Regions from separate parts of the Rhizobium sp. ZPR4 genome, predicted to be linked through region 1. Evidence: riboswitches for the same ligand, from Rfam matches in the RefSeq annotation. Region 1 holds a riboswitch; each other region holds the start of a gene.
What was found. A riboswitch is a leader RNA that binds a small molecule or an ion and turns the genes downstream of it on or off. The one in region 1 is predicted to bind cobalamin.
Positions count from the first base shown of each region.

Region 1 (7,395 bases):
TCAGCGCCTGCGCAAAGCGGTTGGGTACGTAGCCGAGGTCCTTTGCCGCCTTTGTGATGCGAGCCCATGTTTCCGCCGGGATGGATGCCCCACCGCCGCTCAGAACCATGGAAACGGTAGCCTGCGAGACCCCAGCAGCCCTCGCGACATCCTTTTGCGTTGCTCGTCCGTTCGTCATTATCCGTCTGCTTATACGTATTAGTTATACGTATCAATAAAAGCCTGCTGATTGAGAGTCAAGCGGCCTCATTGGGCTCTGCTCATCCTTTGGCGGAAAGCCCTCATGTGCCGGAGAATAGCCGTTTGTCGACATAGACATTTGCTTGGGGCGCTCAGGCGGGCTTGGCCACGCTTCTGCGGGGCTCGACCCAAGCGAAATTTTGAGCAGTCCGTTACATACTCAATTAACGGTTGAAATCTAAGGTACGGAAATATGGAGAGACCATCACGCCGACACGATCTGGATTTTGTCAGGGTGGCAGCATTTATGCTGCTGATCGTCTATCACGTTAGCCTGATGTACAATTCAAGAACCTTTCTGCTGAAGGCGCCGGACAGCTCTTCCGCCTTCGATGTGATTCATTTGCTGACGCATCCGTGGCGAATGACGCTGCTGTTTTTCATCTCTGGCGCCGTGACTGGTATGCTGCTTGTGAAGCGTCCTCCCGGCGCATTGAGGAGTGCGCGGACAAGACAATTATTGCTGCCTTTTCTGGTGGGCATGCTTTTTTTGATTCCGCCGCAGATATATGTATTTTTGAACGCGAAGATGGGAGTGCATATTAGTCTCTTGCAGGTCTTCTGGGCCTATGTGACCTTGACTCCGGTTCCCTTGCCAGGCGGTGAGCAGACGCTGCTCGCTGGCATGCAACACCTTTGGTATCTCCTGTATCTATGGAGTTATACCGTGATCGTCACGCTTGCCGTGGCGGTATGGCCGTCGTTGTTGCCCTATATGGGAGATCGGCTAGCTCCTTGGTTTACAGGCAAATGGGTACTGATAATGCCCGCCGTGCTATTCATCTTGCTGCGGTTCGTCTTGAGACCGATTTTCCCCCCATCGCTGGAGTTTTTGACTGATTGGTACAATCATGCCGTTTACATGGCTGCATTCCTGATGGGGGCTGTGATGGCAACGCGTGACGATTGCTGGGATGCTATTGTCAACATGCGGAGGCCGGCATTGATTCTGACGGTCGCTTGTGCGCTGGCCTTGGTGTGCCTGTTTCCCAGCCTGCCCTCCAGCGATCCAGACGTGTGGCGGCTGTCTGTCGGGAGAATGCTTGGTGGTACGTTCCAATGGTGTGCGATCGTCGCCATTCTCGGTTATGCGAGGATTTGGTGCAGATCGGAAAACGCCGTGGTCCGATATCTCAACAGGGCGGTTCTCACCTACTACGTTCTCCACCAAACCGTTATGCTGCTGATCGCCTACGAATTGGACCGTTTGGGGCTCTTGTCCGCTGCGTCGTTTGTCCCGATTGCCATCGCCACTTTAGCGATCTGCGCTGTCGTCTATGAACTGAAGCTTCGTCTGGAAAGTGCCGCGAACGCAATATTTCGTCCGCATGCTGCCTGATATCATGGGCAGGCTTGGCAAATTGGATTTTTATCGATTGTCAATTGTCGGGAGCCGGCCGAGCAACCGGCTCCTGCTGCGATGATCTACGGTTAGCGATTGATGGCATTGCGCCTAAAACATAGCGCTCCAAACAGGCAGCGGTAGTCAGATACTGGTACCAACAAACAACGATCTGAAACAGATCGCAATCTCCACACTTCAGACTATCAGTGTACCGCTCCCGATCCGCCGGCCGCAACGATAGCAAAGGGCTTCCCCTCGACGGGAATGCTGCGGACTTCCTTCAGCGATTGGTTATCGACCATACGAACGAGGCTGTGGCGCGGATCGGTAATGGCGATAAGATTGCCGGCAACGGCCAATCGCGGCCGCGGATCGCGCCAGTGGCCATCCTTGCTGTAGGGTTCGGTGACGGTCTCGGATTTCACGATCATGCCTTTCACGACATCGAGGATATGCAGATTGCCGTCCTCGGTGAGAATGTAGGCGATCTGCGGCTTTGCCGGATCGAGTATGAAGTCGACCCGTCGTGTCGGCAGTTCGATCAGCTTATAGGGTTGGTCAGCATTGTCCGGATCGATCAATACAAGGTTCTGCTCGCCATAATTGCCGAGGAAGAATTGCATGGACGTGCCGCCGAGTAATGCCGAAACCTTGCCCTTCGGCAGGGAGGAGCCATAGGCGAGCATCTCGATCTTCGGGCCGTCGATGCCGCCGGGGCGGGCGATCAGGACGCCTTCCTCGCAGCCGAAGGCGACTAGGCGCGCCGATGTTGCCTCGCCGTGTAAGCCGGTGCAATGCTCGATCTTGCCGACCTGTGTGCCCTTTCGGTCCAGCACGCGCAAGCCGAGGCGTGGCGGCAACTCGCCTTCCTTGACGCGAGCCTCCATGTTCGGCACCGACACAAGAAGATGGTTGCCCATCGGAACGGCAACGCCATGGTGGGCGGCGATCGTTTGGAATGAACGAATATCGGGTTTGCCTTCGGCAAGTCCGCCCTCGGACAGGAGATCGAACTTGTCGTCGCGGTCGTAAAAGATCGCCACATCGTTGCCGTGCGTCACCACATGCCCCGGCTTGTCGCCCTTGATCGGTGTCCGGAGCAGTTTCGGATCGGAAAGTTCGATATCGCGATGTTCGCCGTGGTCGGAGAGGGCGATGCCTGTCGCAATCGCATGGACCACATTCTTTTCACCTTGCACGGCAAAGATAGTGCGGCCGGACTGGCTGAGCGAGAGGGCAGCGTAACCGTCAATGTCGAACCGGGCGATTTCCTTGCCATTCGTGGCGTCGATCGCACGGACGATCGGCAGGCTGTGATCGGCGACGAATAGCCGCCAGCTTTCCGCCTCGTTTTCGTCGTCTGCAAACGACGAAAAGGGAAACAGCAAGGCGCAAGCCAGCGATGAGGCTGCAAGCAGGATACCAGAGCTTGTGTTTGGCATGAAAAATCCTTTATGTAATAACATTACGTCGACAACGTAATAAAGTAACCTTGCGTTTGTCTAGCCCCTCCATGCTCGCGTCGGGCGAGATTGTCGGAGCCTATCAACATCGAAATTGGCTTGAGGCTATCGAAGCAGTTGACGCAATTTTAACTGAAGATACTATATGTAGTGTTCGAGGTTCTTCTGATTCGCAAGAATTGGAGGCTAAGATGGGAATCCGGTCGGTGAACATGATGATCGCCAAGCCGGAGCTGCCCCCGCAACTGTGAGCGGTGAGCATTCGTTTGATGACGTCACTGAGGCTATGAGCCTTGGGAAGGCAGGACGAATGTTATGACCCGCGAGCCAGGAGACCTGCCTTGAGCATTGACGTCCACGGGCGGGGTGTCCGGCTGGCGAGCGATGGTCCATGCGGCATGATAGCCGCCGTCGCTTCCTCGAAAACCCCGCATCAATAACTTCGGGGTGAAGTGCATGTTCCTGAGTATCCATAGTCGCCCGCGCGAATGACGGCCGCTTAATGCGTCCGGCAGCCGCCTAGGTTTGCCCCTTTTTCACTCCGCCGAGCGGGAGTCGTCTGACGCCCGAACGACTTTCTATGCCCATTCATACGAGGATATCTCATGAGCATCACCGTCTACAGCAAGCCCGCCTGCGTCCAGTGCACCGCCACGACCCGCGCCCTCGATCGCCAGGGCATCGATTACACCATCGTCGACGTATCGGCCGATGCCGCAGCCTATGAGCTGGTGCAGGGCCTCGGCTATCGTCAGGTTCCGGTTGTCGTTGCCGGCGAACTGCATTGGGCCGGCTTCCGTCCCGACATGATCAGCGCTCTCGCTTAAGGATCCTGGCGGTGGGCGAGATTGTCTATTTCTCCAGCCGATCGGAAAACACTCATCGCTTCGTTGCCAAGCTTGCATTGCCGGCCACGCGTATCCCGCTTGCCGCGGGGAACGAGCTTCGCGCGACTTCACCCTATGTCCTGATCGTCCCAACCTATTGCGGTGAAGGTGGCAAGGGGGCCGTGCCCAAGCAGGTAATCCGCTTCCTCAACGATACGGGCAACCGTTTAAATATCCGCGGGGTCATCGCCGCGGGCAACAGCAACTTCGGCGCGACCTATGGGATCGCCGGCGACATCATCTCTGTCAAATGCCAGGTGCCGTATCTCTATCGGTTCGAGCTTCTGGGCACGGATGAGGATGTCGCCAATGTCAGACACGGATTGGAACGATTTTGGACACGCTAAGCTCTTCTTTGTCGCGGGATGCGGGCGAAAAACCGCAGAGCACGTTTTCTCATCCCGCGAGCGACCGATCCGCGAAAGTCACGGAAACGGCGCTGGACTATCACGCCCTCAACGCCATGCTGAACCTCTATGACGAGCACGGAAAGATCCAGCTCGACAAGGATCGAATGGCGGCCAAGCAATATTTCCTCCAGCACGTCAACCAGAACACGGTCTTCTTCCATAACCTTAGAGAAAAGCTCGATTATCTGGTAACGGAGGGCTATTACGAGCAGGAGGTGCTCGACCAATATTCCTTCAATTTCGTGCGCGATCTCTTCGATCACGTCTATGCGAAGAAGTTCCGCTTCCCGACCTTCCTCGGCGCCTTCAAGTATTACACTAGCTATACGCTGAAGACCTTCGACGGAAAGCGCTATCTTGAGCGCTACGAAGACCGTATCTGCATGGTGGCGATGACGCTGGCCGGCGGAAACGAGCAGCTCGCCCGCAATCTCGTCGACGAGATCATCTCCGGCCGTTTCCAGCCGGCAACGCCGACTTTCCTCAATGCCGGCAAGAAGCAGCGCGGTGAGCTGGTCTCCTGCTTCCTGCTGCGCGTCGAAGACAATATGGAGTCTATCGGCCGGGCCATCAATTCCGCGCTGCAACTGTCCAAGCGCGGCGGTGGCGTGGCACTGTCTCTCACGAATATTCGCGAGGCCGGTGCGCCGATCAAGCATATCGAGAACCAGTCGTCAGGCATCATTCCTGTCATGAAGCTGCTGGAAGATTCCTTCTCCTACGCCAACCAGCTTGGCGCGCGGCAGGGAGCGGGCGCCGTCTACCTGAACGCCCACCACCCTGACATCATGCGTTTCCTCGATACCAAGCGCGAAAATGCCGACGAGAAGATCCGCATCAAGACCCTGTCGCTCGGTGTCGTCATTCCCGATATCACCTTCGAGCTCGCGAAGAACAACGAGGATATGTATCTCTTCTCGCCGTATGACGTGGAGCGCGTCTATGGCGTGGCGTTTACCGAAATCTCGGTGACGGAAAAATATCGCGAGATGGTCGCTGATAGCCGCATCCGCAAGAAGAAGATCAAGGCGCGCGAATTCTTCCAGGTGATCGCCGAGATCCAGTTCGAGAGCGGCTATCCCTACATTATGTTCGAAGACACGGTGAACCGCGCCAATCCGGTAGCCGGCCGCATCACCATGAGCAATCTGTGCTCTGAAATCCTGCAGGTCAGCGAAGCCAGCGAATATGGCGACGATCTCTCCTACAAGCATATGGGTAAGGACATCTCCTGCAATCTCGGCTCTCTCAATATCGCCGCGGCAATGGACAGCCCCGATTTCGGCAAGACCATCGAAATGTCGATCCGGGCGCTGACTGCGGTTTCCGATATGAGCCACATCTCCTCCGTGCCCTCGATCGAGAAGGGCAACGATGACAGCCATGCGATCGGCCTCGGGCAGATGAACCTGCACGGTTATCTCGCCCGCGAGCGCATCTTCTACGGTTCGGAAGAAGGCGTCGACTTCACCAATATCTATTTCTACACGGTCACCTACCATGCCATCCGCGCCTCGAACCTGCTGGCGGTCGAGCGCGGGCAGAGCTTCAAGGGCTTCGAGAATTCGAAATATGCGTCCGGCGAGTATTTCGACAAATATACCGGCCAGGAATGGAAGCCGGCGACCGAGCGTGTCGCGGAAATCTTTGAAAAGGCTGGTATCGCCATCCCGATGCAGGAGGATTGGCTAGAGCTGAAGAAAGCCGTCATGGAAGGCGGTCTCTATAATCAGAACCTGCAGGCCGTGCCGCCGACCGGTTCGATCTCCTATATCAACCACTCGACCTCTTCGATCCATCCGATCGTCTCCAAGATCGAGATCCGCAAGGAAGGCAAGATCGGCCGTGTCTACTATCCGGCCGCCTTCATGACCAACGACAATCTCGACTACTACCAGGATGCCTATGAGATCGGGCCGGAGAAGATCATCGACACCTATGCGGCAGCAACCCAGCATGTCGACCAGGGCCTGTCGCTGACGCTGTTCTTCCGCGACACAGCGACCACGCGCGATATCAACAAGGCGCAGATCTATGCCTGGAAGAAGGGCATCAAGACCATCTACTACATCCGGCTTCGCCAGATGGCGCTCGAAGGCACGCAGGTTCAGGGCTGCGTTTCCTGCACGCTCTGAACCTTTGAGGGACGATAAAATGAACATGCAATTCAAGCCGGCGAGCCGCGTTCGCGCCATCAACTGGAACCGCATCGAGGACGACAAGGATCTCGAGGTCTGGAATCGCCTGACCGGGAATTTCTGGTTGCCGGAAAAGGTGCCGCTGTCGAACGACAGCCAGTCCTGGGCAACCCTGAAGCCGGAGGAGCAGCAGCTCACCATCCGCGTCTTCACCGGACTGACGCTGCTCGACACGATCCAGAACGGCGTCGGCGCCGTCAAGCTGATGGCCGATGCCGTAACCCCGCATGAAGAAGCGGTGCTGTCGAACATCTCCTTCATGGAAGCCGTGCATGCGCGCTCCTATTCGTCGATCTTCTCGACGCTCTGCCTGACGCCCGATGTCGACGACGCCTATCGCTGGTCCGAAGAGAACGAGTTCCTGCAGAAGAAGTCGACGCTGATCATGGAACAGTATTCGTCCGGCGATCCCCTGCGGAAGAAGGTCGCCAGTGTCTTCCTTGAAAGCTTCCTGTTCTATTCGGGCTTTTATCTGCCGATGTTCTGGTCGAGCCGCGCCAAGCTCACCAATACGGCCGACATGATCCGCCTCATCATCCGCGATGAGGCCGTGCATGGCTATTATATCGGCTACAAGTTCCAGCGCGGTCTGGAGCAGCTTTCGCAAGAGCGGCGGCAGGAGATCAAGGATTTTGCCTTCGATCTGTTGCTGGAGCTTTACGACAACGAAGCCAAATATACCGAAGCGCTCTATGACGGCGTCGGGCTGACGGAAGACGTCAAGAAGTTCCTGCACTACAACGCCAACAAGGCGCTGATGAACCTCGGTTACGAGGCGCTTTTCCCTGCCGAAGCCTGCAAGGTCAATCCGGCGATCCTGTCAGCACTTTCGCCGAATGCCGATGAAAATCA
Region 1 covers NZ_CP157968.1:188,830-196,224, reverse strand. The annotation lists gene ABOK31_RS20440 (LacI family DNA-binding transcriptional regulator) at 1-178, opposite strand, end outside; gene ABOK31_RS20435 (acyltransferase family protein) at 488-1,579, shown strand; gene ABOK31_RS20430 (hypothetical protein) at 1,789-3,027, opposite strand; cobalamin riboswitch at 3,189-3,407, shown strand; gene nrdH (glutaredoxin-like protein NrdH) at 3,654-3,875, shown strand; gene nrdI (class Ib ribonucleoside-diphosphate reductase assembly flavoprotein NrdI) at 3,887-4,282, shown strand; gene nrdE (class 1b ribonucleoside-diphosphate reductase subunit alpha) at 4,399-6,480, shown strand; gene nrdF (class 1b ribonucleoside-diphosphate reductase subunit beta) at 6,500-7,395, shown strand, end outside.

Region 2 (7,395 bases), 320 kb from region 1:
CGGTCGGTAAAATTGCCCGTGTAGCTGTGCATGATCTCCGGCGTGTCGCGCTCCGGGTCGACGGTGAAGAAATAGGCTTTCAGCCCATCGGCCTGCGGTCCGAGCGTCTTGAACCACCCCGTCATATCGTAAAGCGTTGTCGGGCAAACGTCGGGGCAATGCGTGTAGCCGAAATAGACGAGCGACGGATGGCCCGACAGGGCCTTTTCGGTGATGGGCTCACCGCGATCGTCCGTGAGCGTGAAGGCTGTGCCGAGGCTGCCCGTGGCCTGCACCTCAGGAACCATGAGGAACGTCGCGTAGCCGATCACACCCGCACCGGCGGCAAGCGTGAGGGCGAAGGCAGTTGCAACGAAACGTCGTCTATTTGACATGGAACGTCTCCCTGTTCGCCGCTATCGATCCCACAGGGAAATCGACGTCGATTGAGCCGGCCTTTTCGAACTGGAGCGTTGCCCTCACCGTCTGGCCCTGAAGGAAGGGCTCGGCAACCTTCATGAACATGACGTGATAGCCGCCGGGTTTGAGTTCGACGGTCTGGCCCGCCGGTATCGGCAGGCCGCCGGCAAGCTCGCGCATGATCATGACCTCCTTGTCCATCTTCATCTCGTGAATCTGGACCGTTGCAGCGCGCGGTGAGCTCGCAGCCACCAGCCGGTCGTTGGTGTCGCCCGTATTCGTGATGGTCATATAACCGCCACCGACGGGAGCTCCCGGCACCATGGCGCGAACATAGGGTGCGGAAATGGTGAGGTTGCCGATTTTGACATCGTCGGCGGAAGCGAGGGAGGAAGACAGGAATGCAAGCCCGAAGGCGGCAAGGGCAGAAATCTGTTTCAGCATGATCGATATCCTTGATCCGGAAAAGGAGCGGGCAGGCGAAGCCTTTGGGCTCCGCCCGATCTCGTCAGGAAAAGAAACGCCGGAGCGGCGGCACGAAACGAACTACGAACTGGTCGAGGAGCAGCATCGCGACGATGGCAGCTCCCGTCAGTGGGAAAGCCACGCCGAAGACGATGGCGATGAGCCAGAGGCCGACATAGACGGACTTCTGCGGCGGCATAGGCGGTACGCCGAGTCGGCCCGATGGCCGGCGCTTCCACCACATGATTGCCGCCGTCACGCAGCAAAGGATGATGGCGAGGCATGCGGCGAGCATCAGAAGCTGGTTGAAGAGACCCCATTCCTGCCCCTGATGGACATTGATGCCCCATTCGATCGCCTTGCCGAGCGCCGGATACTGAGCGTAGGAGATGTCGACCAGCGGTTTGCCGGAATATTGGTCGATGTGAACGGTGCGCTCCTTGCCGAGATCGCCGAAATAATGGCTTGCGGTGTAGACGCCGGTCTCATCCGAAGGGATTGCAAGATCGGAGCCGGCGACCATGCCAAGCCCATGCATGATGTCGACGGCCTTGTTCAGACCGATCGGCTTTGCCGACTGCGCCGCGGCGATATCGGACAGTGGAACTGGCGCGTTTTCAACCACCCAGCCGGCGCGGCTGACGATATCCTGTGTGACCTTCGTCGATTTCGGCACCTCGTCCCAGACCGCAGCCGGTGTTCCGAGATTATTTGCCGTCAGCCAGGCATTGACGTTGGCGCCCCAGTAACCGGACCATGGCATGCCGCTGAAGGCCAGGAAAAAGATAAGGATGCCGGCAAGCGCGCCCGTCACGGCATGCAGGTCGCGCCAGAAAACGCGCCGCGATGGATTGCCGCGAACCGTGAGCACGCCACCGCTCTGCTGGCGCGGCCACCACAGATAGATGCCGGTCACCACAAGGACGAGGGCAAAGCCCGCGACGATCTCGATGAGGCGATTGGTCCATTTCCCGAAATATTCGAGGCTGTGGATGCGCTTGACGACCCAGGCAAACTCCTGCTGCGAGCCGACCGACCCCAGAATGCCGCCGTCATAGGGGTTGACGTAGACGATGGTCGATTGGCCATCTTTGGAAAGCGTTATCCAGGCCGAGCGGTTCGGCGCCGACGCTTCGTGATATGAGGTCGCGCGGGCGCCCGGAAAGGCCGAGAGTGCGGCATCGGCGATCTGCTGCGGCTGCAGCATCGTGCCGGTTTCGGCAACGAGGTAGCGATGCGAGTAGAAAGTATCGGCAATCTGATCCTTGAACAGATACAGCGAGCCGGTGATCGCCAGATTGAGCATGAAAGGAATGACGAGCAGACCGGCGAAGAAGTGCCAGCGCCAGATCGCGCGATAGAGCGAGATATTATGGGTTGCTGCAACTGCAGGCTCTGCAGCGGTAAAGGCAGACATGAAATCCTCCGAAGATCGGCAGGCTGCCACGATCGATCTGAGGAGGGGGCGGGCGATGGTTCGCCATTTGAGGTGAGCTTGCTTCACACGGCCAGCTGGACCAATCGGTCCCGCCTCGTTCGGCAAAGTACAGTCAGGAACACCAATCCTCAGATTTTACGACCTAAGGGTCGCGATGCGGCAGCGTTGACGGCGAGCGTCACGGCAGGGCCGGAACGCCGGTTCAGCCAACGATGTCGAGGAGGGGTGGCGCTCTCGGGCCTGTGTTCGGCGGATAAAGCTGGCGGTGGAAAGCCTCCGATCTTGCGACGACGGTCTCTCCGCGCACGGAGGCAAGGCGCTCGCAAATTTCGGTCGGAGGCGTGGGCACAACCGCGGCAGACGCGATCCGGCATGCCTCGCATCCGGGCGCATAGGCTTTTCCGTGCACCTTGCCGTCGGCATCCTTGTAGGTAATGCAGAGGATCGGCAGAGATCCATCCGGAAGCCTGTATTGGGCAAGCTCGATCGGGGATATCTCATCCGCTGTTGCGACGACAGGCTGATGGGCGAAGCCGACAAGCAACAACGCAACGGCGCAAAGAATGCGCGCGCTCCACTGTCCTGTACGCGAAATGGTCTTCCGCATTCTTGTCCCCACCACCGCATTCGCGGATGAGGTTGCAGTCATAGGATAGGCCCATTGCAAGCGCAATGCGTCAATTCGTGCCGTGCCGAGGTTTGCGGAAGCCGGTACTAGTCAAGGACGCGCGGTCGACGCGTCTCGGCGAACGCCAAATTGGCGGAGAGCTCTTGATCGTTCGGCGCAGGGCGCCAGATAGGGCTGATCATTCGGATCCGTGGGTTGTGCTCGGCAGAAAGGCGATCATGAGCAGCTTTGATAACTCGCCTTCTGCCCGGTGCCGTCGACGTCTCGATCCGTCGGCTTTCATAGTTCGTTTCCCCCGATGGTCTAAGATCTCTAAAGGACGCATGACTGCATCTGGCCTGAACTACAGATCCCGGACGCAGCGATATTGAGATATATTGCTTCAGAAATTCGATTGCGACGATGACCCTCACTTCCAGTTCCCGCCCGAACATTATTGTCACACTGCCGATCAGTGAGAGGCTTGGTAAACCATTTTGTGGAGATCGCATGGTATCCCACACCGACTTCGACTATGCCGGTACAGGTCATTCGTTGCGGTTCGTTGCGAGGACTGGGAACAGCAATGGAAATTGAAACACATTTGGTTTCGCTGATACGCGTCCTCGGCCAGGTGGCGATCATCGTCTATGCTTATTCCTGGGTCATCCGGATCGTCGAACGCGGCGCTCTGAAATCCGTGGCCATCGGGTTGCTGTTCGGGCTGGTCGGCATCCTGTCCATGGGCGATCCGATACAATGGATGCCGGGCGTTATTCAGGATGGCCGCTCGATCCTCCTTGTCCTTGCGCCGATCTATGGTGGCCTTCTGGGAACCATTGTCGCTGCAGCGATGATGGCTCTGTTTCGGTTTCTGGTCGGCGGTATGGGTGCGGTGGGCGGCGTTGCCGGTATCGTGATCGTTGCGATCGCGGGCTATGTGCTCAGCCTCCTGCCGCGGCAATGGACCGGCACGGGCTGGAGACGATCGGCCCTGTTCGGTCTGGCGACCTGCTCATCCCTCGTGGTTCTCTTCTTTCTGCCATGGGCGGTTGCGCGCGCTCTTCTCCTCTCGGCGACACTTCCGGTGACGACCGTCAATATACTCGGTGTCATGCTGCTATCGGATCTGCTGCAGCGGGAGCAATATCGCATCGGTATCCAACGCGCGCTGGAGAATGAAGCGAGCCTCGACCCGCTGACAAGACTGCCCAACCGCCGCGTATTGCAGCGCGAAGGCGATCGATGCAGCAAGGAAGCGGGCATGCGCCGCATTCCTTTCTCGATCATCATGCTCGATATCGATCACTTCAAGAAGATCAACGATAGCTGGGGGCATTCCTTCGGCGACACCGTCCTGGCACGAGTGGCTGATGTGATCCGGCAAACCGTGCGCAAGACCGATATCGCCGCCCGTTATGGCGGCGAGGAGATCGTGGTGCTGCTGCCGAACACGGATACGAGGGCCGCAGCTGCCGTCGCGGAGAAAATTCGCAGGGATATCGAGGGCACGACCCTGATGTTCGAGCAGGAAGCCGTTCACGTCACTGTCAGCATCGGCATCGCCTGCTCCCTTGAGCCGACCACGGATTTCAAGCATGTGCTCGAGGCCGCCGATAAGGCGCTCTATCGGGCGAAGGCGAGCGGAAGAAATCGGGTTGAGCTGGCCGAGGCCGCCTAGCCGCGCCCTGCCTTCGGCGATGAGCATGATGCTCTCTTTCTTTTTGCCATCCAAGCGTTCTTGACGAGAAGGCCCTGTCCGGAATAACTGAACGCGACGGTTCCCCAAGGAAGACTCCGCGGGGATTAATAGGGAACACGGTGAGGAAGACCCAAGAGGGACCTAGACCGTGGCTGCCCCCGCAAATGTAAGCGGATTGCCGATCATCCGGGAGTGACCTTTTTTAAGTTATCTCCCGAGGCTTAAAGCCATGCCACTGCAAGCAAGCTTGCGGGAAGGCGGATGATCGTCAGAGATCCGCAAGCCAGGAGACCTGCCGTCGATCACGATCCAATCAGCCGGGCGGGGATGCCCGGAAAGGACAGAGAATGATTGACCTGAGCCTTCGATATTATCCGACCTCTATCGGCCTTGATTGGGATCCTCGCAACCGGCGGCGGTCTTTCTCAGCGCGATCGTGCTGACACCGCCCAGTTTCCCTCTCCGATCGAGATCTTTCATGCGCCATTTTTTGACGACTATTACATTTGCACTTGGGCTGACCGGGTTTGCCGCCTCCAGTTTCGCCGCCACACAATATCCGCTCACCATCAATAATTGCGGCCAGAAGGTCACTTTCCAGAAGCTGCCGGCCAGGATCGTTTCGATCGGCCAGGGCATGACCGAAATCCTGCTCTCGCTCGGTCTGGCCGACAAGATCGCCGGCACCGCCGTCTGGGTCGGCCCGGTGCTGCCGCAATATGCCGAGGCGAACAGCAAGATCCCGCGGCTTGCCGATAATGATCCGAGCTTCGAATCCGTTGTTGGCAAGGAACCGGATCTCGTCGCCGCCGAATTCGAGTGGCATGTCGGCGCACAGGGCTCCGTCGGCAAGCGCGAGCAGTTTTCCGAACTCGGCATCAACACCTATATCGCGCCGACGGATTGCGTCGCCAAGGTCAACACCGATGGCGGCGACGGCGTGCGCAAGGAACTGTTCACGATGGACCTGGTCTATCAGGAGATCGACGAACTCGCGGAGATCTTCGATGTGAAAGATCGCGGCGATGCCTTGATCGCGGCCCTGAAGAAGCGCGAAGCGGATGCTGTCGCCTCGATTTCAGGCGCAAAGTCCAAGGATCTGCCGATTGTCTTCTGGTTTTCCAGCAAGGAAGTCAGCGGCGATGCCTTTATCGCCGGCAAGAACAGCGCGCCGGCCTATATCCTGAAGACGATCGGCGCCAAGAACGTCGTGACGACCGAGGAAGAATGGCCGCTCGTCGGCTGGGAGACCATCGCGCAGGCAAATCCGGCCGTGATCGTGATCGCCACCATGGACCGCCGCCGCTATGCCGCCGATGATCCGAAGGTCAAAGTCGATTTCCTCAAGAAGGATCCGGTCACCAGCCAGCTCGATGCCGTCAGGAACAAGCATTTCGTCATGATGGATGCGCAGTCGATGAACCCGACCATCCGCACCATCGACGGCATCGAAATCCTGGCCAAGGGCATCAAGTCCTTCGGCCTGGCGCAGTAAGATATGAGTCTCGTTGCGGAACGTCGGTCATGGTGGGCGCTTCTGGCGCTCGCCCTGGCTGCCATCATGATCCTGGCGTTCATGATCAGCCTTGCGGTGTCGATCGGCGAGATTTCCATCCCGCTGTCGACCACCGCCAAGGCGGTCTCGAACCGGATGTTCGGAACGAGTTTCGAGCTTAGCCGTATCCATCAGGGCATCGTCTGGGATTATCGGCTGAGCCGGGCGCTGGTCGCCGCCAGCACCGGCGCGGCGCTGGCGCTGAGCGGTGTGATCCTGCAGGCCTTGCTGCGCAATCCGCTTGCCGAACCCTATGTGCTCGGCATTTCGGCGGGGGCTTCGACCGGAGCGGTCTGCATCATGATCCTCGGGCTCGGCTACGGCATTCTGGGGCTTTCCGGCGGCGCTTTCATCGGTGCGGCCGTCGCCTTCCTCTTCGTCGGCCTGTTGGCCGCCGGTGTCGGCGGCACGAGCGAGCGCATCATTCTTTGCGGTGTTGCCGGTTCGCAGCTTTTCAACGCGCTCACCTCCTACATCGTCACCACCTCGGCCAATGCCGAGCAGGCAAGGGGCGTCATGTTCTGGCTGCTCGGCTCCTTGAGCGGTGTGCGCTGGCCGGACGTCTATCTTTCTGGGCCGGTCGCCATCATCGGCTTTGTCGTCTGCATGGCGCATGTGCGCGTGCTCGATGCCTTCATCTTCGGTACCGATGCGGCCGCCTCACTCGGCATTGCGGTCAGACGCGCGCAGATCGTCCTGCTCGGCGTGACGGCCTTCATGACCGCAGCCGTCGTCAGCATCGTCGGTTCGATCGGCTTCGTCGGGCTTGTCATTCCGCATGCCGCCCGCTTCGTGGTCGGGCCAAGCCATGATCGGCTGCTGCCGGCAGCAGCTCTGGCCGGCGCCATTTTCATGGTCGGTGCGGATATCATTTCAAGAATCATCATTCCCCAGCAGATCCTGCCGATCGGCGTGGTCACGGCCCTGTTCGGGGCTCCGGCCTTCGCCATCATTCTCTATCGCGCGCGGAGGACGGCATGAGCATCGCTGTTGATACGGTAACCTTTGCGGCCGGCAATACTTTGATCGTCAACGGCGTCAGCCTGGCGGTGGAAAGGGGCAAGGTGCTCGGCCTTCTCGGACCGAACGGCTCGGGAAAATCGAGCTTGCTGCGGCTGATATGTCGGCTGCGCAAGGTCAAGAGCGGTATCATCCGGCTTGGCGGCAGCGACATAGCCTCGATCTCGCGCGGGGATATCGCCCGCCGCATCGCGCTCGTCGAACAGCAG
Region 2 covers NZ_CP157968.1:511,213-518,607, reverse strand. The annotation lists gene ABOK31_RS21955 (SCO family protein) at 1-374, opposite strand, end outside; gene ABOK31_RS21950 (copper chaperone PCu(A)C) at 364-843, opposite strand; gene ABOK31_RS21945 (PepSY domain-containing protein) at 908-2,281, opposite strand; gene ABOK31_RS21940 (hypothetical protein) at 2,505-2,909, opposite strand; gene ABOK31_RS21935 (diguanylate cyclase) at 3,496-4,590, shown strand; cobalamin riboswitch at 4,671-4,926, shown strand; gene ABOK31_RS21930 (ABC transporter substrate-binding protein) at 5,090-6,106, shown strand; gene ABOK31_RS21925 (iron ABC transporter permease) at 6,110-7,147, shown strand; gene ABOK31_RS21920 (ABC transporter ATP-binding protein) at 7,144-7,395, shown strand, end outside.
Region 2: linked by a shared signal. The riboswitch ahead of ABOK31_RS21930 (ABC transporter substrate-binding protein) and the one ahead of nrdH (glutaredoxin-like protein NrdH) in region 1 are both predicted to bind cobalamin.

Region 3 (7,395 bases), on a different replicon from region 1:
TTCACGCAGCTTCAGGCGATTTTCCAGAAAGCGGCCGATGATCGTTTCGGCAAAAACGCCCTGCTTGGACACCGCCTTGCCGAGCTGGAAACCGAGATACATCGTGGCGATGACGGCGCTCGTCACGATCATCTGCGTTGCCATGAAGCGGGCCAGCCCGACATAGCCGATGAACGAGATGAAGATCACCAATATGCCGAGAACGCGAAGAATGATGGCCATGCCATGCGGCCAATGGCGGCCTGGCGCGTCCGGATCTCCGTTTTTCGCCAGCATCGGCGAGCCGAAGGAGGCCGCAATCAGAATGAGGCCAATCAGCAGTGCCGCCAGGAAGCTCTTGGCTACGGTAACGACGACCGGCGATCCCATGGACTCGCTGATGCGGTCGAAGACGTAATCCAACCCGTTGACCACGGCCATGGCCTGCAGGCACCAGGTCAGCGAATGCGCTCCCTTGTTCGATAGCTTGACCAGACGCCAATGCGGCCGGAACGGCGCGAAGACGGCATTGCTCAGGCGACCGACGAAATAGACAAGGCCGATGAAACCGAAGACCGCCGCCAATATCGGCGCGATATCAGGCCGCAGCACATTGAAATTCGAGAGGAAGAAGAAGGACGTGACGAGAAAGGCCGCCAGCGATAGCGTGCGGATCAAGGTCGACCAGAAGGCGACAGAGAGCCGGCTGATATAGGGTGGATTCTCGACGGCCTCATCCTGCACGTAGTAGCGACGGAACAACCGATAACCACCGGAGAGAAATATCAGCGCCGCCCCGATGGACAGGCAAACGGCGGCCAGGAATGAGGCAAGCTTGGCCTTGAGCACAAAGCCGATCCAGCTCGTCACGGCAGTGCTGAACTTCACACCCTCGTCGACCAGAGCCGCCCCTGCATCGTCGAACGTCGTGGTGGAAATCTCCGTCCGCTTGAATAGCGTTTCGGCAAACAGCTTTCGGCGCATCTCCATGAATTCCATCGAAAGCCGATTGGTTTCCGCGGTCAGATTGTCCGCATCGAGGATTACCGCGCTGATCTGCGAGCGTTCGGCATTGAGCCTCTCGCGCTCCTGCGTGACGATCGGAGCTTCGGGCGGCTGGCCCTCCTTGGGAGCCGCGCCAAGCTGGGTCAGGCGCGTATCGATCTCGGCGGTACGGGGCTTCAGGCGCGTGGAAATCGCCGCGACGGTGCGATTGAGGTCGTCGACCTGACCGGACAGCGCGACAAGCGTCTCGTCGTCCAATGTCGCCTGCTTGGCCGCATCCTGGAGCGAGGCATAGGTCTTTTTCGCTTTGTTGAGATCGGCAACGGCGGCGTCCATCAGCCCATTGGCGGGCTGTTGCTCGGTTGCCTGCGATGCTTGGGCCGGCTGCTGATCCTGCGCAAAGGCATGCCCGCCCGTCAGCGGAATGACGGCTGTGAAGACAGCCAATCCCAACAGAAAAAGGGGCAGCAGAAAAAGACGAGATTTCAGCGGGCGCAAGCAGAGCTCCTCGTTGCACATGAAGTCGCAGGCAGTGGATGACCGAAATCGCCACAAAAATGGAGACCCGAGTCGTCCTGTAGTATGATTGCGAATTCCATAGTCTTTACGCGTACGCCTTGTAAGACAAAGAAAGGCGACACAAAGGCATTCTGTACCCTTATCCGGTCCTGAACCTTGCTCAAAACCGGGTATCACCCGCTTCATCTTGAAGACGACCTTCCGGACCAACCATTGCCCGCCCGGAAATAGGCCAGGAAAACACCTTGGCAATGGGCAGATCTACGCGCGCCCGCTTCGCAGGATCAGGATGAAGGCAACACCTCCGGCAAGCCCAGTGACGACGCCGATCGGCATATCCTCGGGCGCCATGACCAGGCGGGCGGCAATATCGGCCCAGATCAGGGTTAGCGCGCCAAAAGCGGCACTCAACGGCACCACGCGCACATTGTCACCACCGACGATCAGCCGCACGAAATGCGGCACCATCAAACCGACGAAGCCGATCGCGCCGGAAAATGCCACCATCGCGCCGGTCAGCAGCGCCGTGATGACGAACAGCAACAGGCGGAATTGCGCGACTGCTATCCCAAGCGTCACGGCCGTCTCATCGCCCATCGCAAGCGCATTGAGCTCCCTCGTCTTCGGGAGGAGCAAGACAAGACAGAACAGCAGGATGCCGGCGGGATAGATGAGGTGCTGCCATTGCGCCAGCCCGAGCCCGCCCAGCATCCAGAAGACAACGGTGTTGGCGGCTCTGGGATCGCCCAAAAAGATCAGGAGGTTGCCAAGCGCCGTGAATACGAAGGCTACGGCAACGCCCGACAGAACCAGCCGATCGGCCGAGTGCGAACGCGTCAGGCGCGTCGTCAGCCCGACGGCCGCGGTTGCGAGCAAGGCGCCGGCAAACGCGAACAACGGCACCGTCAGCAGGCCGAGGATCAGCCCGGTATGCAGCAGCGCCAGAATGGCACCGAACGCCGCCCCGGAGGAGACGCCGAGGAGATGCGGGTCCGCCAGCGGATTTCGCGTCAGCGCCTGCAGAACGGCACCGGTGATGGCAAGCCCCGCTCCCACGAGCGCGGCCAGCACGACGCGCGGGAAACGGACGTCCCAGACAATGCTTTCCTGCCCACTGGACCATGTGACCGGAAAGCTACCCGCGTGCAGCTTGTTGCCGACGATCGACCAGACGGTAGAGAACGGAATGGATGCCGAGCCGAGCGACACCCCGGCGGCAATCGACAGGATGAAGCCTATGGCGAGCAAGGGGATGAGAATGGAGAGGTTGAGGCGCATGCTTGAATCTTGAGGAAGAGAATCCATCCAATGATCGACTGGATGGATCGACATTGCAGACGATTACATGGCGCCCGGGTGAAAGGCCTTGGCCAGGGTGGCAACGGCCTCGATATTGCGCGGCCCCGGCGTCGCTTCGACATAAGGCAGCACGACGAAACGATCATTCTTCACGGCCTCGATATTCCTGAAGGCCGGGTTACCCTTGAGGAAGGCGATCTTCTGGGCGGCGGTCACCTGGCCGTAGTCGACGATGACGATCACTTCCGGGTTTTTCTCGATGACCGGTTCCCAGGATACCTCCGTCCAGCTCTTCTCGACATCGTCCATCACGTTGACGCCGCCGGCTGCTTCGATCAAGGCGGTCGGAATGCCGTAGCGCCCCGAGGTGAACGGCTTCTCCTCACCGGAATCATAGACGAAGACGCTGATCGGCTTGTCGACATGACCGATCTTCGCCTGGATTTCCCCAAGCTGCTTGTGATAGCCGGCAACCAGCGCCTCCGCCCTATCCTCGACGCGGAAGATCCTGCCGAGATTGAGGAGGTCGACGAACATGTCGTCCATGGTCGGCTTGTTCTTCTGCATGACGAAGATGCAGGATTCGGTAAGTTCGTAGACCTTGATACCGAAAGGCGCGAGTGTCTCCGGCGTCACCTCGCCACCGACCTTCATGCCGTAGTTCCAGCCGGCAAAAAAGAAATCCGCGTTGGCGCCGAGCAGCACCTCCTTGCTCGGATATTTCGGTGACAGCTCCGGCAGTTCCTTCACGCCATCACGCAGCTTTTCGTCCAGCGTCTTCCAGCCGGAAATGCCGGTATAGCCGACCATGCGGTCCTGCAGCTTCAGCGCCAGCATCATTTCCGTAAGATTGACGTCGTTGGAAACGGCGCGCTCCGGCGCTTTGTCGAAAGTTACATCCCGATTGCAGCTGCGCACCGTGACGGGCTCGGCAAGCGTCGCGCCTGCGAACAAAACTCCGACCAGCAACGCGGTGGCAGACAAATACATGCGAGGAAACATGAACAACTCCAATGATCGAACTATCGAAGGGAAAAGGAAAATCGCTGCGGGCCATTGTCAGCCCGATGCAGGCGGGTGCCGACACGGAATGCTTTTGATACGTGCTCCACGGTCAGGACTGTGGCCGGCTCGCCATGTCCCGTCAGCCGCCCGCAATCCAGAACCGCGACATGGGTCGCAAAGTCTGCCGCGAGATTGATGTCGTGCAGCGTCGTGATGATCGTCGGCCCAAGCCCCTGCAGCAGTTCGAGAATCTCGAGCTGGTGGCGGATGTCGAGGTGATTTGTGGGTTCGTCGAGGATGATGAGCTCCGGCTCCTGCGCCAAAGCGCGGGCAATCAGCGCCCGTTGCTTTTCGCCGCCGGAGAGCGACGCGAACTGTCGCAACGCCAAAGGTTCCAGCTCCAGCCGCGCAAGCGCCGTGGTCGTGACTTCATGATCGCGATCGCTCCAGCGCGCCATGCCCTTGCGATGCGGAATACGTCCCATCAGCACAACGTCCCGCACACTGAAGGGAAAATCGCCCGGTGTCTCCTGTGGCACGACAGCGATGCGCTGCGCCACCTCCCGCGGACCGATGGACCAAAGATCGGTGCCGTCGAGACGCACCAAACCTCGTTGCGGCTTCAGACCGCGATAGAGGCATCGCAGCAAGGTCGACTTGCCAGCTCCGTTCGGACCGATAATGGCCAGTCGGGCGCCGGCTTCGACGGATAGGGTGATACCGCTGATGATCGGCGTGCTCTTCTGCGGCCCCCAGGTGATGCCGTCCGCATCCAGTCGCGCGTTTCGTTCGGACATGACCGGCTCCTATTGCAATACGACTGGCTGGCGTTCGGCTGACACGACGGCAGCGGGTATGCGCGCGAGCGTCTTGCCTCCAAGCGCGGTCGGGCGTTCGCCTTCGCGGGTCAACCCATCGGGACGATCCCGATAGAGCTTCGCGAAGGAAACGAGCGCACCGATATCGCTCGCATCCTCGATGTCACCGAAGAGGTACGTCGCCTTTGCCGTCGCCTGGAAGGCGACCGTGCAGGGCCGCTCGCAGCCAGCCATGCAGACGCTGCCTTCAAGGCTGAAATCGTCCGAGAGAGCGGCGCCGGCCTGAGAAATGGCCGCCTGCAAATGCGTCAGGAGATCGAGGCCCGGCCGGCATGGTTTGCCGACATGACGGCAGTTCGTGCACACGGTAATCCGGTGCGTCGCCTCTTTTGCTTTGTCCATGAGATGCCTCCCGGAGATTTCACCGGAGGCAAAGTCAAGATAGGGCCAGCGGACGCAACGGCGCCCTCGCCCAACCACTGATTTTCCATCGGAACACCCCGTCCGTTGCGGTTGATATCGTCGATGGCAGGTCTCCTGGCTCGCGGGTCACAACTCGTTCGCGCCTTCCCGGCTTAAAGCCAGTGGCATATTGCGAACGCGCTCTCCGCTTACAGTTGCGGGGGCAGCCACGGTTTTGGCCCCTGATGGGTAGTCCGCACCGTGTTCCCTTTTCAGCCGCCGTCGGGATCGATCCGAAAGCAGCACCATCTGCGGTATTCATCTCATAGAAAGCGGATGCGGGCAACGGCGATGTCATATGCGCTTTCATTTGTCCTGGAGGTTTAGCTTAGGCTTCCGTTATTGGTTACGTTATTACATAACAAATAACAAGCTACTATTTCCGCCTCGAGGCCAAAACTGCGATATGCGTGTGCAGAGGCACCGCAATCACGATCCGGAATGAAAAAACCACTGGGTTGTTAGACCGCCTTGCACTGCGGATGGAAACGCGACGCGACGCCCTCTGCCGCCGCATAGGCTTGCGTGACGATCTCAGGCACCAGATCGATGTCAGGGAGACTTCCAAGTCCCAGGGGACCAATCGCAAAAAGCCCCTCCGTCGTGCGCCCATTGACCTCTAGCGAGCCTGTCGCCTCCACGGCGAGACCGAGGCCGAGCTCGTCCGGCACCGCAAGGCCGGCATCGATGAGACTGCGCAGCAAGGGCACATTCAGATCCGGCGCCTGACACCGACAGTCAATTACATCGTCGGCATAGAGCTGCTCGGTCTCCTGCCGACCAGCCGGCCTCAAAACCAGTCCTGTCGGCGTTCGGCGAATAAAATGGCCGCGCCGCAGCAGCGTGTTGCCCTCGGCAAGCTCCTGATTGAGACGCACATGCAGCGCCTCGGGCAACCGATTGCGATGGCTGTCATAGAGCGCCCGCAAATGTCGGTTGAACTGCTGCTTCTGCCCCGCCGGCAGGGATCGCCAAAGCGAGCGCGCGTGCTTGCGCAAGCCGTTCATGACGGATTGCCAGCTCTGACCGCTCGCCTCCGCCTCGCCGCAAGCCGTGCGGACGAAGCGGACGATCTCGCTTAGCTTACCGGGCATCTCATCGGCAGGAAAAACCGGATCAGCATTGTTACGCGTATGGCTCTGCGGCAGGAAGCCTCGCCGCGAAACGATGGTGATCTGCCCCGCATAGCCGCTTTCACGCATCTGCAGCAGCCGGTCGACGACACGCAGGCCGCTCCCAAGCAAGATCGTGTGCGGTCGCGACACGAGACGGCGCGCCCGCACCGTCGTCGGCACGGTCACGAGATCGCTGGCCTGGAATTCGTGATCTGCAATGCCGTAGCCTGTCGCCAGCACCACCATGTCGAAAGGCGCATTGGCGGCACCGTCGCTTTCCACCACGAAGCGGCCGCCACGAACGCGCCGAAGCCCGAAGACCGTCTCGCTGCTGACCTGCACCGCCACATCCCGCCGAGATGAGAAGGCCTCCGAAAAGCGCTGATAGACGTAGTCGCTGAAAATGCTCTTCGGCACGAAGATCTGCAAAAAACCGGGTATGGCGGCGGGGACGGCGCTGCGGAAAGGCGCATTGCCGCAAAGCCATTGATTGAAATCGTCGGGATCTCCAGCGGAAACGGAAAGATCGCGAACACGGCTATTGAGAATTTCGCTGCTATGCCCGGAGGCGAGCGCCTGTCCGCCGCTGACGGTGGAATTGGGATCGAAAAGCTGCAGATGGAAGGGAAAGCGAACCGTCTTCATCAGCGCGATCGCCATCATCATGCCGGAAAAACCACGCCCGATCACGGCGATGCGGGGCATCGCATAAGGCTGCGCTGTCGCGTTCGTCCTCGCGGAAAAAAATCCCTGAACCGTCATATCAACTCCTGGGGCGAGAGGTGGTCGATCATGCCTTTCTTGGGGCTTGCTCACTTTTTACAGGCCCGGAAACACAGACACCGATACCGGGCCTCGGCAACCTTGGAACTGCGGCCGACAGAACGCACAAAAAGCCGCTTCCGTTCTCAATATGCGTCGCAATTCTTCAATCGGGAATCCCTTCCAAAATGAAAGATGCGACAGGCAGGTCCAACTCTGATCCAACACCAGATGCCTGCAATCGGCCACCATATGATCACTTCGTCAAAAGCCATCGGCGGCAGGATTATTGCCATTGTCTACTTATTTAGTCGTATATGAAAGCGCGAAAACGCTCCGCTAGCAAGCGCTTTCTTGTCCGGACAGAACAGGGCCGACGAGACTGCGGCACAGAAAACGGCGGATGACCGGACAGCCCTTCTCATCTTGAG
Region 3 covers NZ_CP157967.1:1,799,382-1,806,776, forward strand. The annotation lists gene ABOK31_RS08855 (mechanosensitive ion channel family protein) at 1-1,482, opposite strand, end outside; gene ABOK31_RS08860 (iron ABC transporter permease) at 1,765-2,781, opposite strand; gene ABOK31_RS08865 (ABC transporter substrate-binding protein) at 2,845-3,804, opposite strand; gene ABOK31_RS08870 (ABC transporter ATP-binding protein) at 3,825-4,604, opposite strand; gene ABOK31_RS08875 (DUF1636 domain-containing protein) at 4,614-5,027, opposite strand; cobalamin riboswitch at 5,135-5,352, opposite strand; gene ABOK31_RS08880 (FAD/NAD(P)-binding protein) at 5,549-6,964, opposite strand.
Region 3: linked by a shared signal. The riboswitch ahead of ABOK31_RS08875 (DUF1636 domain-containing protein) and the one ahead of nrdH (glutaredoxin-like protein NrdH) in region 1 are both predicted to bind cobalamin.

Region 4 (7,395 bases), on a different replicon from region 1:
GCATCTGCATGGCAAAAGACGGTGTGAAGCTCGTCAGGGCGACGGCGGCCGTTACGGCGACTGTCGCGATTTTTGCACGGAAACCAAGCATTTTTATCTCCATTCCCTGGTTCGACTTGGTACTCAAGCCTGTAGGCATTTCATGTCGGGAATGCTTCCCGAGCAAGGTTTCACTGCCTGCTTCGTCGCATATGCGAGTAGACGACAAGAAACGCGGCAGCGCGTTATTTAGTTCCTCAAATCCCTACCGAATTAAGGAGTTATGCGGGGCTCCACGATGAATTTATAGTGATTTCATTCTTAACCCAAGATTAACCAGCAATCCTTACTATTATTTCATGAAAGGATACCGAAAGAGTAACCTCCTCATTTACAGCTTGCTGACGATCCTGACCCTCATGGGGCCGGTCTCCAAGCCTTCGGCCGGTGAAAGCCAGCCCTGGGGCGATCCGAAAAACGCCCTGATTGTCGATGCTTACGAGCTGAACACCATCGACTGGACCGCATTTCTGCAGGACAAGCGCATCGCCGGCTTCATCTCAAAGGCGTCCGACGGACTGCCTGAAAGCTTCAGTTGCACCGGCGACCATGGCGGCGATACGGTGGCCCATTGCAGGACGATGTGGCGCAAATACGCGGTCAGCCGCGAACTGTTTCAAACGCGCCGGATGCTGGCAAAGACGAATGGCCTGCTATGGGGCGCCTATCATCTGGGCCGGCCCGGCAATCCGATCGACCAGGCAAACCATTTTCTCGATTATGCCGATCCGCAGCCGGATGAGCTGATGGTGCTCGACATCGACGGCATGGATGCGACGCAATTCATGTCGCTCGACGATGCGCAGATCTTCGTCGCCCACATTAAGGTCAGGACCGGGCGCTATCCCATGCTCTACGTCAACCACAACACGGCGCGCTATATCGCCGATCACCGCGGCACCTATCCGCTGCTGTCGCGGCTGCCCTTGTGGTATGCGCGCTACAAGCCCGACGTGAAAGGCACCTTCCCGCTCGGCAACTGGGACAATTATGCTATCTGGCAGTTTGTTTCGTCGGACAATTGTTCGGAGAAAAGCTGCCCCTATCGGGTGCCGGGGACACTCACCGATATCGACGTCAATGTCGTGCCGATGACGAAGGTCCAGCTCGCGAAGATCTGGCCGCAGGGCGATCTCCTGCCCGCCAAACCCCTGCCCGCACCGGACCTGACGATCGCGCTTGCGCCGATGTGCAGCGGACCGCGACAGACGCTCGTTTCTCTCATGCCCGATGTCGACCCGGTCGTTACGGCCTCGACCCCGCAAACGAAGCCGGTCGAGATCAACGAGCTGAACTACCAGGATTTCTAGGCAAACCAGCATTCTCGCCGTACGGCTTCAGGCCTCGATCTGAACGTCCGTCTTCGGGCGCGAGCAGCAGGCGAGGATATAGCCCTCGTCGATCTCGTCATCGAGAATGCCGCCATTGTGGCTCATCTCGACTTCGCCCGAGAGTTTCATCACCCGGCATGTGCCGCAGAGGCCGGATTCGCAGGCCGCGCCGATGCGCACGCCGGCACCGCGCGCCGCCTGCAGCACGGTCTGCCCCGCCGCACAGACGACATCCTTGCCGGCCATGGTGAAGCGGATCGTGGTGGCAGCCTCGCCGGAGGCATCGTCGGAAACTTCGGCAAGCGGCGTTGCCGCATTGGCCGGCTGGAAGCTTTCCTGATGGTAGCGCGACATGTCGAAGCCATGAGCTTCCAACATGGAGCGCACGGCATCCATGAAGACCTCAGGGCCGCAGCAGAAGATCGTCCGATCCATGAAATCGGGCGCCAGCAGGCCGATCTTTGCTTTATCGATGCGGCCCTTCAAGCCGGACCAGAGATCGGTGCGGCCACAGCCTTCGACGATGAAGCCGAGATTGAGGTTCGGCATAAAGCGCGCAAGATATTCGAGCTCGGAGCGGAAGATGATATCGGCCGGGCTGCGAGAACAGTTGACGAAGGTGATATCCGACAGCGGTGCGATATCGGACATGTAGCGCGTCATCGACATCATCGGCGTGATGCCGGAGCCGGCGGAAACGAAGAGGTACTTCTCGCCGGGATGGCGGATATGGCTGAAATCGCCGAGCGGGCCGAACGCCTTGATGCGCATGCCGGGCTTCAGGTTCTCGAACATCCAGCGCGTGCCGACGCTGTCCTTCTGCGCCTTCACCGTCACCGCGACAGAGAAGGGCCGCGACGGCGTCGATGATAGCGTATAGGTGCGCATGACGGGCTCCGGAGCCGTCGGCAGCTCCAGCGTCACGAACTGGCCCGGCAGATAGCGGAACCAGTTGTCCTTGTCGGACCCGAATGTGAAGGTCATCACATCGGGTGCTTCGGGTGTCACCGAGAGACATTCGAGCACATGCTGCCTGTCATTCCAGGGCTGCATCTGGTCGAGGTGGCGATGCGAAAGAGAGACGGCCATGTTCATGCTCAGGCAACCGCCGACAGCTTGGCCTGGTCGCCCTGCAGCCGGTTGATCATGAAAGTCGTGTACCATTCGACGAACTGCATGACGCCACCTTCATGGATTTCCGAATAGGGACCTGGTTCATAGGCCGGCGAGCGGATGCCGAAGGCATTTTCCTCGACGATACGGCGGTCCTGGTCGTTGGTTTCGGTCCAGACGTGGGTCAGCTCTTCGAGATTGTAGTCGACGCCTTCCACGGCATCCTTGTGAACAAGCCACTTCGTGGTGACGGCTGTTTCCTCGGCGCTGATCGGCAGGACGCGGAAGGAGATCGCGTGGTCGCCGAGGATGTGGTTCCACGTCGTCGGGTAATGGAACAATAGCATGGTGCCGATGCCGTTGATCGTCACGTCGGGCGAGAGCGGCCGCCTGACGGCATTCTGGCCGGACATGGTGTAGCTTTCCGCACCTTCGATCAGCGGCATGCGGGCCGTGCGGAACTGTCCGTCCGGCGAGAGCTTGAATTCGCTCGGCAGGCCTGCGGCTTCGCAGCGTTGCCAGTGCTCGGCGATGACGGGATCGTTCAGCGCACCCTGTACGCCGGTCACGGTCGGCGCTTCCGGGAAAGTGCGGCAAAGCTCGGGGTGATTGGCCGCGCAATGATAGCATTCGCGGTTGTTTTCCCAGACGAGCTTCCAGTTGCCCTTCTCGATGATGGTGCTCTGGAAGGCGACCTTGGCTTCGCTGATGCGGTGCGGCGCCATATAAGGCTCGATCGAGGCGCGGACCGAGGCGAAATCCGGAGCGTTCTGTGCCAGGCAGATGAAGATGTAGCCGCCGACGCTTTCGCAATGAACCGGCTTCAGCGAATGCTGGCTCTTGTCGAAATCCTCGGCCATCTGACGGGCGAAAAGCAGCGAGCCATCGAGCTCATAGGTCCACTGGTGATAGGGGCAGACGAGTTTTGCCGAGGAGCCGCGCTCGGTCGTGCAGACCCGCGAGCCGCGATGGCGACAGCTATTGTGGAAGGCGCGGATGACCTGATCGCGGCCGCGGACGATGACGACGGGATAGTCGCCGATCTGGACGGTGAAGTAGTTGCCCGCGCGCGGCACTTCGCAATCATGGCCGATGAACAGCCAGTCACGATAGTAGATCGTCTCCATGTCGAGCTTGAAGTAGTCCGGATCGGTGTAGAAGGGTTGCTCCAGGCTCAAGCCTGTCCGGTGGTTCTTCAATTGCCGCAGAACTTTGCTGCCGATGTCCATTTGCCTATCCTTAGCAGTACCAGGAGGCGGGCAAAGGACATGCGTGGCCGGTTGGGAGCGGCCAAAAGCAATGTCCCGACCACCCGCCGCGGTCAGTAAACCTTATGCGCCCAAGGCTGGTTTCCGGGCTCTGGAGCGGCCCTGTTTCCAGAACCCCATGGCACCTTCCCAGGCCGATCGACCCAGTGGCTTTATTCGCCATGCCTCACTCCACCACCGTTGCGGGGGCAGCGCCGGATTTTGACCGGCTTCCCAATTCTCCGTCTCCCTAGCAGACGGCACCTTGAGATTGATGGCATCATAGCTCTCGGCTCCGCCAGCCGCTGCGCTGCAATGCGACATCGGCTCCGAAATTGACGACAGGCGAAACGGAACGCCAAGATGGCTCCGTGAAGAGGCATTATCGAAAGACAATTCAATCGCTTATGCGGCTACATCAAAATGCGGACATGCAGCCCATCCGCACCCGAATGATGACGCTTTATCCTGAATGCGACAGAGCCGTTATCAACGGGGCGCTTGGGTGGCGGAAAGCGCCAGCAGCGCAGCCATGGCGCGCTCCGCATCGGCAGCCGGAACGAAGATGTGATCATGATAATAGCCGGCGACAACATTGGCGCTAATACCCTCATTTCCAAGGGCCGTGGCGAAGGCCGCAGTAAGCCCGACCGCCTCCAGGGACGAGTGAACTTCAAGCGTGATCATGCGCATGGCGGGAGTGGCCGGAAATCCCGCTTTGCGGGCCGCCTCCAGCGAAAGGATCAGCGTCACTCCCTCCTTTTCCCGGAACAGCCCGATCGGGTCTAGATGCCAATGATCGGCCAATACCGGCGCCGGCACACTGCAATAGACGAATTCGCCCTCGGCGAGATTTGGTTTCATGCCGGACAGAAGCTGCTTGAGATCGATAACTCCAGGCATGTTTGTCTGTCTCCCAAAAGGTGCGGCGTCTCAAAATGGTTAAGCCCGGCTCAAGCTATTCCATCTACCATGCCGTCCAGAGACGTCTAAAGCGAGATCCGGCATGGCCAAACTCAGGTATTTCGACGCTGGGAAGCCCGCCGAGCCCGAACCGGCGCCACCGGTATCGACAACGGGCTACAGCGAATTCCTGCGCACGGGCCGCATCAACCGCAACAGGCCGCACTGGCTTGCGGAAGAACGGGACTATATCAGCCATGAGCAGGTGGCGGTGCGCACGGCGCAAAAGCTTAGGGATGCCGGCGAAAAGACACATGACCGGCTCAACAGCTTCCACAAATCAATCCGTTTCCCGAAGCTCATCTTCCATCACACGCTGAAGGACACGCCGCATCTCGGCTACTGCCACGTGACAGCCGCGCGGACGCAGTTCGCGCAATATGAGCAGGTGAACTGGGCTTTCTACATCGCCAACTTCTTTGCCCGGATCGGCCAGGAAGAGAATTTCTTCGAAGACATCAGTCTGAAATATTCGCGGATGTATTTCGCCGTCGCCATCCATCCGGACAAGCAAGCGGAAGACAAGAAGCTGACGATCAATCGCGACATTCGCGGCAACGGCGTGCTCTTCCACACGCACGATCCGCAGATCGCCATCCGTAATGTTCTTTTGCTCGGCGCCCGCAACGAGCAGCTTCGCGACATCATTCGCCAGCTTTGACGATTGATCCCAAAACTCGAAGAGCATAAAAACGGCCTGAACTGCAAGCAGGCAGGCCATGGCACGACACATAGACATTCTCGAACATCCGCAAACGGCAATAGAGGTCGCGACGGCAACCCTTGCCGAGGGTCTACCGATCGGTCTACCGACGGAGACGGTCTACGGGCTTGCCGCTGACGCCACCAATCCAGCCGCCATTACCCGCATCTATGAGACCAAGGGGCGGCCGCGCTTCAATCCGCTGATCTGCCATATGAGCGATCTCGCCATGGCCGAGCGCTATGCGATCTTCGATCCTACCTCTCGGAAGCTGGCGGAAGCCTTCTGGCCTGGCCCGTTGACATTGGTGTTGCCACTCAAGCCCGATAGCGGCATCCACCCGCTGGCCACCGCCGGCCTCGACACGGTCGGCATTCGCGTTCCCAAGGGCTTTGCCGGCGATCTGATCCGCGCCTTCGACAGACCGCTTGCAGCACCAAGCGCCAACACGTCAGGCAAGATCAGCGCCACCAGCGCCGATCATGTCCATGACGATCTCGGTGAACGCATTACCCTCATTCTCGATGCCGGGGCTTCGGTCGTCGGCGTCGAGTCGACTATCGTGAAGGTCGAGGACGGCGAGATGCGCCTGCTGCGGCCCGGCGGGCTGGCGGCAAGCGAGATCGAGCGGGTGGCCGGCAAGGCGCTGAAGCGCAAGAAGAAGGCATCGGCTGCCATCGAGGCGCCCGGCATGATGGCCTCACATTATGCGCCGGGAGCGGCCGTACGGCTTGATGCGACCGAGGTTTCAGAGAACGAGACGCTGATCCGCTTCGGAAAACCCGACATTGCCGGCAGCGAGAATGCCATTGCGGTGCTTGATCTGAGCGCCAGTGGCGATCTCTCCGAAGCGGCAGCAAACCTCTTCGACTTCATGAAGCGCGCCGATGCCACCGGCGCTGCGACCATTGCCTTTTCGCATATTCCAGACGAGGGCCTCGGCGAGGCCATCAACGACCGGCTGCGCCGCGCGGCCGCGCCCAGAGAATAAATCAGCCCGACATCATCAGGCAAAGGACACGCCATGAGCAGCTCCGCCCCCTCTTCCGACCTTCTCGATCGCTTCGCCGCCATCGTCGGCGAAAAACATGCCGTGCAGGACCCGGCCGAAATCGCGCCGCATCTCGTGGAAAATCGCGGCCTCTATCACGGTGCTTCGCCCATGCTGCTGAAGCCCGGCTCGGTGGAAGAGGTGTCCGCGATCCTGAAGCTCGCCAGCGAGACCGGTACGGCCATCGTTCCGCAGACCGGCAATACCGGACTTGTCGGCGGCCAGACGCCGCGCGAGGGCGGCTCCGATATCATCCTGTCGCTGGAGCGCATGAACCGCGTCCGCGATATCGATCCCGTCGGCAACACCATGATCGTCGACGGCGGCTGCATTCTCGCCGATGTCCATAAGGCAGCGGCCGAGCATGGCCGTATGTTTCCGCTTTCGCTCGGCTCCGAAGGCTCCTGCCGCATTGCCGGCAATCTCTCCACCAATGCCGGCGGCACGGCCGTTCTTGCCTATGGCAACATGCGCCAGCTCTGCCTCGGCCTCGAAGTCGTATTGCCGACGGGTGAGATATGGAATGGCCTGCGCCGCCTGAAGAAGGACAATACCGGCTACGATCTGCGCGATCTCTTCATCGGCGCCGAAGGCACTCTCGGCGTCATAACCGGCGCGGTGCTGAAACTCTTTCCGCAGCCGCTCGGCCATCAGGTCGCTTTTGCCGGCCTGCAATCGGTCGATGATGCGCTGACCCTGTTCAAGAATGCCTCAAGTCTCTGCGGCACGGCGCTGACTGGCTTCGAGCTGATGCCGCGCATCGGCGTCGAGTTCACCACGCGGCATATTCCGGGCGTGCGCGATCCGCTTGAGACTGCCCATCCCTGGTATGTGCTGATCGACATCTCCACGTCCGATTCGGCTGAAACGGCCGAGCGGATGATGACGGCGCTGCTCGAACAAGGTTATGGGGACGGCCTGATCCAGGATGCGACCATCGCCAGCTCG
Region 4 covers NZ_CP157967.1:462,947-470,341, reverse strand. The annotation lists gene ABOK31_RS02255 (BA14K family protein) at 1-91, opposite strand, end outside; gene ABOK31_RS02250 (GH25 family lysozyme) at 339-1,349, shown strand; gene ABOK31_RS02245 (hybrid-cluster NAD(P)-dependent oxidoreductase) at 1,377-2,465, opposite strand; gene ABOK31_RS02240 (aromatic ring-hydroxylating dioxygenase subunit alpha) at 2,468-3,712, opposite strand; cobalamin riboswitch at 3,809-4,013, opposite strand; gene ABOK31_RS02235 (ACT domain-containing protein) at 4,220-4,633, opposite strand; gene ABOK31_RS02230 (DUF6656 family protein) at 4,737-5,354, shown strand; gene ABOK31_RS02225 (L-threonylcarbamoyladenylate synthase) at 5,413-6,387, shown strand; gene ABOK31_RS02220 (FAD-binding oxidoreductase) at 6,421-7,395, shown strand, end outside.
Region 4: linked by a shared signal. The riboswitch ahead of ABOK31_RS02240 (aromatic ring-hydroxylating dioxygenase subunit alpha) and the one ahead of nrdH (glutaredoxin-like protein NrdH) in region 1 are both predicted to bind cobalamin.